DNA from 2 places in the Geobacillus sp. 47C-IIb genome. Region 1 is predicted to be linked to the other one. Evidence: a T-box and tRNA genes for the amino acid it is inferred to sense, from the RefSeq annotation. Region 1 holds a T-box; the other holds one or more tRNA genes.
The links. The T-box of region 1 lies ahead of tyrS (tyrosine--tRNA ligase). A T-box ahead of a tRNA ligase gene usually reads a tRNA of that ligase, here a tRNA-Tyr.
Positions count from the first base shown of each region.

Region 1 (3,965 bases):
ACACGGTTTCAATCACTTTGCATTTTCATTTCATCCGCTGTTTCCATGAGATGGATTGGCGAATTCGCTCATTTTTTCGAACGGGCATTCAAAAAGCAACTCGATGCTCTTTGTACAGCTCCTTTTGTAGTTTTTGGCTGATGTACTCTTTGTCCACCTAGGTTTATGGATGTAGAATTTGCACTATGATGGTTTCAGCGGCACCCGATCATACACAAGATGCTTCATTGATGGCGTATCCCATCGGAACTCCTTAATTGGTGATCTGCGGATAAAGTTTGAAAACGATCTTTTTCGAAGCACAATAGCCAATATCCGCTTCTCTACGAAACCGTTTGGTGCGATCCATTCGGAATGGATGACATAGCTTAAGCGGCAAACTGTCCACGATCGCATACACACGGTGTTGTCCACGCTTGGCCAGCTGGTGCTGCCCCACTTGATGGCAAAGTCAAGTGCTCGACAACGACAGTTGTGTCAAGAACATTCAGGGAACAAGCCCTTGGAAAACTAATTCCTGATCACAAACTGGTGCCAAACCTGTTCGGAAGTGAAGCCTAACAACTTTCCAAGTGCACGAATCGTGATGATAACTTCTTCTTTCTGTTTCAACAAATGGAGAAAATGAATTTGATTGAGGTAATTTTTAAGAAGGTTTTTAAACACTGATATATCAAGTGAGATGAAACAATTGAGTTCTACTCGCGTTAATGCGCAAAAAAAGCTCCGAAATGCCGATGCATTTCGGAGCTTTTTTGTTTAAGCGTAGCGGATTAAATAATACTTCTTCTTGCCTCGGCGGATCACGGTAAACCGCCCTTCCAAACGGTGTTCGGCCGTTAAGACAGCGCCGACATCTTGGATGCGCTCGCCGTTAACATAAATCGCACCGTTTTGAACATCTTCGCGCGCCTGCCGCTTCGATGGCGAGATGCCGGCAGCTACGAGCAGCTCGACGAGCGGGACGTCGCCTCCTTCATGGACAAACGACGGCACGTTTTTAAACCCTTGCTCGATTTCCACAGCCGTCAGCTCGGCAATGTCGCCGCTAAAGAGTGCTTCTGAAATACGAATCGCTTGATTGAGCGCCTCTTCGCCATGCACGAGCTTCGTCACTTCGGAAGCAAGCGTTTTTTGCGCCACCCGCTTCTCCGGCGCTTCGCGCAGCTCTTGTTCAAGCGCGTCGATCTCTTCTTTTGTCAAGAACGTGAAATATTTTAAGTAACGGATCACATCGCGGTCATCGGTGTTGATCCAGAACTGGTAAAACTCATACGGCGACGTTTTTTCCGGATCGAGCCAAACCGCGCCGCTTTCCGTTTTTCCAAACTTCGTCCCATCGGCTTTCGTCACGAGCGGAACCGTCAAACCGAATGCTTTCGCCTCACCTTTCGTTCTGCGGATGAGCTCAAGCCCCGCCGTGATGTTGCCCCATTGGTCGCTGCCACCGATTTGTAGTCGGCAACCTTCCGTTTCGTACAAGTTGAGGAAGTCGTACGCCTGCAGCATCATATAGCTGAACTCGGTAAACGAAATGCCCATTTCAATGCGCGACTGCACCGATTCTTTCGCAAGCATGTAATTGACGCTGAAATGCTTGCCGATGTCACGCAAAAACGAAATGACATCAAGCGGCCCGATCCAGTCGTAGTTGTTTTTGATTTTCGCTGGATTGCTCTCAGCCTCAAAATCAAGAAACCGCTCGAGTTGCGCTTTGATTCGGGCGCTCCACGTCTCGACCGTCTCCTTGGCGTTGAGCGTGCGCTCGCTTTTTCTGCCACTCGGATCGCCGATCAAACCGGTGGCGCCGCCGACTAAGGCGATCGGTTGATGCCCCGCCTGTTGGAAGCGACGCAAGGTCATGATCGTGACCAAATGGCCGATATGCAAGCTGTCTGCTGTCGGGTCAAACCCGCAATAAAGCGTCACCTTCTCCTCATTCAGGAGCTTTCGAAGCCCATCCTCATCCGTCGTTTGATTGACAAGTCCGCGCCATTGCAGTTCTTCAAGCAGGTTCATGTTTTTCTCACCTCTTTAATGAATGTCGTCAAAAAAGAAAACACCCGCCCTGCATGAAGGGGCGAGTGTTCGTCGCGGTACCACCCTACTTAGAAAGCATGTTGCTTTCTCGCTCATTTCGGTAACGGCGCATGCCGGCAGACGGCTACTAGGCGACAAAGCCGTTCACCATCGCTGCTCGGGGAGGTAATTCACGTTTGCCTATGGACTGGCTCGCACCACCCGCCAGCTCTCTGCACCAGGGAGACAACCGCTACTTGTTCCCGTCATCGCTTTGTCGGTATGAATATATACATTCTTTTACCATACCAGCACACTCACTGTCAACTCCGGCTTTTTTCGCCACAAATGGCGAAAAAGCGACAAAATCCCGCAACAGAACATGCGAGTATGCTATACTTTATATATATGATTTGCCATTATAGGGGGCCCGATATGGAACAAAAACGGTTTCGAGCTTCTTTACAAAAAGTGTGGTACTATTTTTCCCTTACATATGACGTCGTCTGGAATGTCATCCTTATTTTGCTCATCGCCACACTCTGTCTTGTTTGTTTTGCCGTGGGCATCGGTGCCGGCTATTTTGCCTTTTTGGTGAAAGATATGGAGGTTCCGTCCCATGACCAACTGAAAAATGAGATTTACAGCTATGAAGAAACGAGCCATATGTATTTTGCTGACGGCATCTATTTAGGCCAATTCCGATCTGATCTCGACCGCGAGTCGGTGCGCCTTGCCGACGTCTCCCCGTACGTTGTGCAGGCGGTGATCGCCACGGAAGATGAGCATTTTTACGAGCATGACGGCGTCGTTCCCAAGGCTGTCATTCGCGCTATATTTCAAGAAGTGACCAATTCACCGATCAAAAGCGGCGGCAGTACACTTACGCAGCAACTCGTCAAAAACCAGCTGCTGACCAGTGAAGTGTCGTTTGAACGCAAGGCGAAGGAAATGTTATTGGCGATGCGCTTGGAACGGTTTTTTTCCAAGGAAGAAATTTTAGAGGCCTACTTAAACGTTGTTCCGTTCGGCCGCAGTTCATCGGGCCGCAACATCGCCGGCATCCAAGCCGCTGCCCAAGGAGTGTTTGGCGTTGACGCCAAAGAACTCAATCTCGCCCAAGCGGCGTTTTTAGCCGGCTTGCCGCAAAACCCGTTCGTCTATACACCGTTTACCGCTGATGGGAGCCGCAAACAAGATATATCGGCCGGATTGGAACGGATGAAAACAGTGCTCTACCGGATGAAGCGCGCTGGTTATATTTCTGATAAGCAGTATAAAGAAGCGCTCGCCTACGATGTGACGAAGCATTTCGCCGCTCCGAAACCGACACCGTTTGAGCGCTATCCGTTTTTAACAATGGAAATCGAAAGACGAGCCAAAGACGTGCTTGCGGAAACGTTCGCTAAACGCGATGGCCACAAGCCGGAAGAGCTGAAACGCGATGCTGCTTTATACAGCCGCTATGTCGGTGAAGCGGAAAAAATGTTGCGGCAAGGAGGCTTGCACATCCATACGACGATCGACAAAGCGATTTATGAGCAAATGCAGCGTGTGGCCGCCAACTACCCGTATTACGGCAACGAGCGGTTGTATTATGTGACAGACACAAAAACAGGGAAACGGATCGCCAAGCGCCAGCCGGTCGAAGTCGGGGCGATGCTCATCGAAAACAAAACCGGCAAAATCATCAGCTTTGTCGGCGGCCGTGATTACAAGCGCGAGCAGTTAAATCACGCCACCCAGGCGTACCGTTCGAACGGTTCAACGATGAAGCCGCTTTTAGTGTACGCACCGGCGATGGAGATGGGCGTCATTCAGCCCGGCTCGATCATTCCTGATCTTCCGCTTTCGATCGGTTCGTATAAGCCAAAAAATGCGGATGGAAAAACGCACGGCCTTGTCACAGCGCGGCGCGCGCTTCAACATTCGTACAACATCCCGGC
Region 1 covers NZ_CP061473.1:1,160,666-1,164,630, forward strand. The annotation lists partial or broken gene IC804_RS05850 (IS982 family transposase) at 1-684, opposite strand, end outside; gene tyrS (tyrosine--tRNA ligase) at 760-2,019, opposite strand; T-box leader at 2,074-2,298, opposite strand; gene IC804_RS05860 (transglycosylase domain-containing protein) at 2,455-3,965, shown strand, end outside.

Region 2 (3,965 bases), 1.0 Mb from region 1:
GCCCGAGGCCATAAATGGCGTTCAACACCCCGTCGGTGTTTTGCCGCATCAAAGCGATGATAAGTGAGGAAAGGTGATGCTTGACATTCGGACGGAGGCGTCCCATTAAGCCGAAATCAATAAAGGCAAGCATCCCATCGGGGAGAACGAATACATTGCCCGGATGAGGATCGCCATGGAAGAATCCATGTTCGAACATTTGCTTTAACATCGAGACAGTCAAGCGCTCAGCCAGTGTCTTTAACGAATGACCGCTCTCTTTCAGGCGCTCGATTTCCCCGAGCTTAACCCCCTCCACATATTCCATCGTCAGCACTAGTTTCGTCGTATACTCCCAAAAAACGCCGGGCACGTATACAGACGGGTCATCGGCAAATTGATTAGCAAACGTTTCCGCATGGCGCGCCTCGATGGTGTAATCGAGCTCCTGCCGCAGCGACTTTGCCAATTCGTCAACGATTTCAGTGAGCCGATAAGACGCCGCCCAATCTAAGCGCCGTTCCGCGAGCACTGCTAAGTCTTGTAAAATATCCAAATCCGTCTCAATCCGCGCTGCAATATGCGGGCGCTGTATTTTCACCACGACAGCTTGTCCGGAAGGAAGAACGGCCCGATGTACTTGCCCGAGCGAAGCGGCTGCTAGTGGGATTTCGTCAAATGATCGAAAAAGCTCCTCGAGCGGCCCTCCCAATTCTGTTTCCACAATCCGGCGGACCTCAGGAAATGGAAACGGTGGAACTTGATCTTGCAACTTTTCCAATTCGCAAATGATATATCGAGGGATCAAATCCGGTCGCGTGCTGGCGATTTGCCCAAGCTTAATAAATGTCGGACCGAGTTCCTCGAGCACAAGGCGCAGACGTTCTCCGACCGTTTTTCCTTCCCGTTTCCCTTGTTCGGTTCGCCCGCGCGGCGGCAAGGAAAGAAAGGACGAAAAACCGAGTTCATCGACGATCATCCCGAATCCGTGCCGAAGCAAGGCGACGGCAATTTCATGATATCGACCAATATGGCGCATCCGCTTTCCGATCATCCGACCATCTCCCTTACAACGGCAAAAAGCGAGCGGACAGGCCGTATTCGTTTACTGCCCGCTTTGTTCCTTTTCTTCAAGGCGGCGGATTCGCTCCTCGAGCTGTCGAACGTCTTCCTTCGTCGCTAAATCAAGCTTGTCAATCATTTGTTTGATTTGCTCGCGCACAAGTCGTTGCACTTCCGCTTTCCGCTCTTCGGTTTGCTGCTTCCATTGGTCGATTACTTCTTTCGATTCATCAAGCGACAACTCCCCTTTTTTGACCAACTCATCGATCAATTTTTCCACTTGTTCTTTGCTAGCAATGGCTAATCCAAGTCCAAATGCCAACCCTTTTTTCAAAATGCTCATCCGTTTTATCCTCCTTTATCCATCCTTTTTCCTTATCGTACCATTTTTCGATGATCCTTGTCGAGCTAGGTCGCGGATTTCCCGTACGGATCGAATGCTGTTTTGTATACCTCATGTGATCGGGCGGCATGCTATCGTTGGACGATCATTCATAGGAGGGGTCCCAATGACTGATGAACAGCTGCATTATGGAGAAGACTACCATTTCATTCCCGCGACATCGGCAGCAAGCGGTGTCGGCATTAGCGTGCTGCCCGATTTGTACTGTCACACGATCCAAATCGTGAACATTTGTCTTGTCGGCCGGCCGGACGACCGCACGTTTGTATTGGTCGATGCTGGCATGCCGGGGTCGGCTGATGACATTATTTCCGTTGTGGAACAACGTTTTGGAGAGAACAGCCGCCCGCAAGCGATTATTTTAACTCACGGCCATTTTGACCACGTGGGGGCGATTGTTGAGCTTGTGAAGCATTGGAATGTTACGGTCTATGCCCACCCAGCCGAACTTCCTTATTTGACCGGAAAAGCTCGCTATCCTGAACCTGACGCTGCTGTCGAAGGCGGCTTCATCGCCAAAATATCACCGTTTTTCCCAAACGAACCGATTCAGTTAGGCAACCGCGTTCAACCGCTTCCTGAGGACGGCACCGTCCCGCACTTGCCAGAGTTCCGTTGGATACACACACCGGGGCACACTCCGGGACACATTTCCTTATTCCGTTCACGCGACGCTGCCTTAATCGCGGGCGATGCGTTCGTCACCGTCCGTCAAGACTCGTTATATAAAGTATTGACCCAACAAACAGAAATTAACGGCCCGCCACGCTATTATACAATCGACTGGCCCGCCGCCCGCGAATCCGTGCGCAAGTTAGCCGCACTCTTTCCGTCAGTCGCCATCACCGGGCACGGTGCTCCTGTCGCCGGCAAAGAGCTGCGCGAAGGGTTGACAAAACTCGCCCGTGATTTTGACCGTATCGCTACCCCTGATTATGGAAAGTACGTCCATTAGGCAAACGGACCATCGTTCCGTGAACGGCTTCTAGTTTTGTTTGAAGCGGAAGTTTCTCTGCTGAAACCACTTTCAGAATGATGTAAAAAACAGGGGAGGGTGTCTGAACAGGGCACCCTTTCGTTGTTAAATGGCAGACACTAAAGGGACGTTTTGCTGCTGAAAATGAAGACCATGCACTCACATGTGAAAGTCAGAGGATTCTCCATGGAGATGGTAGAGCACATTATGCCTCGACAACGCAAAAAGGACGACAAGAATCACTCTTGTCGTCCATCATAATAGATGGGCCTAAGTGGACTTGAACCACCGACCTCACGCTTATCAGGCGTGCGCTCTAACCAGCTGAGCTATAGGCCCGTTTATAAGAAATAAAAATGGAGGGGGACGGATTCGAACCGCCGAACCCAAAGGGAGCGGATTTACAGTCCGCCGCGTTTAGCCACTTCGCTACCCCTCCATGATTAACAATGCCGACTGCAGGACTTGAACCCGCAACCTACTGATTACGATTCAGTTGCTCTACCAATTGAGCTAAGTCGGCATAATATTAAGAAGGAGACTCATTGTTGATGAATTTATGGCGGAGGAGGAGGGATTCGAACCCCCGCGGGCTGTGACACCCCTATCGGTTTTCGAAACCGACCCCTTCAGCCAGACTTGGGTACTCCTCCGTAACTATTTGGAGCGATGCGGTCGAGAGGACTTGAACCTCCACGGGGTCGCCCCCACTAGGCCCTCAACCTAGCGCGTCTGCCATTCCGCCACGACCGCATAATCAATGGAGCGTAGGGGATTTGAACCCCTGACCTCTTCGCTGCCAGCGAAGCGTTCTCCCCCTGAACTAACGCCCCATGATGGTGGAGTATACTGGGATCGAACCAGTGACCCCCACGCTGTCAACGTGGTGCTCTCCCGCTGAGCTAATACTCCGTATTCTATGCCTAGCAGCGACCTACTCTTGCAGGGGCGCTGGCCCCAACTACCATCGGCGCTGGAGAGCTTAACTTCCGTGTTCGGGATGGGAACGGGTGTTTCCTCTCCGCTATCACCACTAGGCAATGGCGACATTATTTATTATAAATGATTTTGATTTATTGTCAATAGTTTTTTTATTCTTTTTTTGTTTTGTTCCGTTCAACTTTCAAGAAACAAAACTATCTCTTGAACTTTCATTTTCGCAACCTTTTGTCGAGAAACTGACCTTTCCTGTTCCTGCTTGTAGGCGTAGACACAAGCAAAACCTCAAGCAGTTTACTAATATATCATTTTTCCAACAGATGTCAAGCGTTTTTTCTTAAAATCAATCTTCGCATAAAACCAAAACTTCAAAATCGGACAGTTTTTATTATATAGATAAAATATTTATTTTGTCAAGGTTTATTTTTTATTAAAGACCATGTTTCGTTGTTTTCTTTTGCTTCACCCTCATCTAACGAAGCGACAATTTTTATTATACTTATGAACTGATTCTAAGTCAATATTTATAATCCAGTTAATTTTATCCAAAATATTTCGCTATATTAGCCTGAGTAGAGAAGCTTTTTTCAAAGTAGCTTCCCCCCT
Region 2 covers NZ_CP061473.1:117,453-121,417, forward strand. The annotation lists gene IC804_RS00580 (ABC1 kinase family protein) at 1-1,033, opposite strand, end outside; gene IC804_RS00585 (phasin family protein) at 1,085-1,384, opposite strand; gene IC804_RS00590 (MBL fold metallo-hydrolase) at 1,551-2,399, shown strand; tRNA gene IC804_RS00595 (tRNA-Ile) at 2,686-2,759, opposite strand; tRNA gene IC804_RS00600 (tRNA-Tyr) at 2,778-2,859, opposite strand; tRNA gene IC804_RS00605 (tRNA-Thr) at 2,871-2,943, opposite strand; tRNA gene IC804_RS00610 (tRNA-Ser) at 2,981-3,073, opposite strand; tRNA gene IC804_RS00615 (tRNA-Leu) at 3,091-3,173, opposite strand; tRNA gene IC804_RS00620 (tRNA-Ala) at 3,182-3,253, opposite strand; tRNA gene IC804_RS00625 (tRNA-Val) at 3,258-3,332, opposite strand; rRNA gene rrf (5S ribosomal RNA) at 3,342-3,458, opposite strand.
Region 2: it has a tRNA-Tyr gene. The T-box ahead of tyrS (tyrosine--tRNA ligase) is inferred to sense a tRNA for this amino acid. The anticodon was not compared.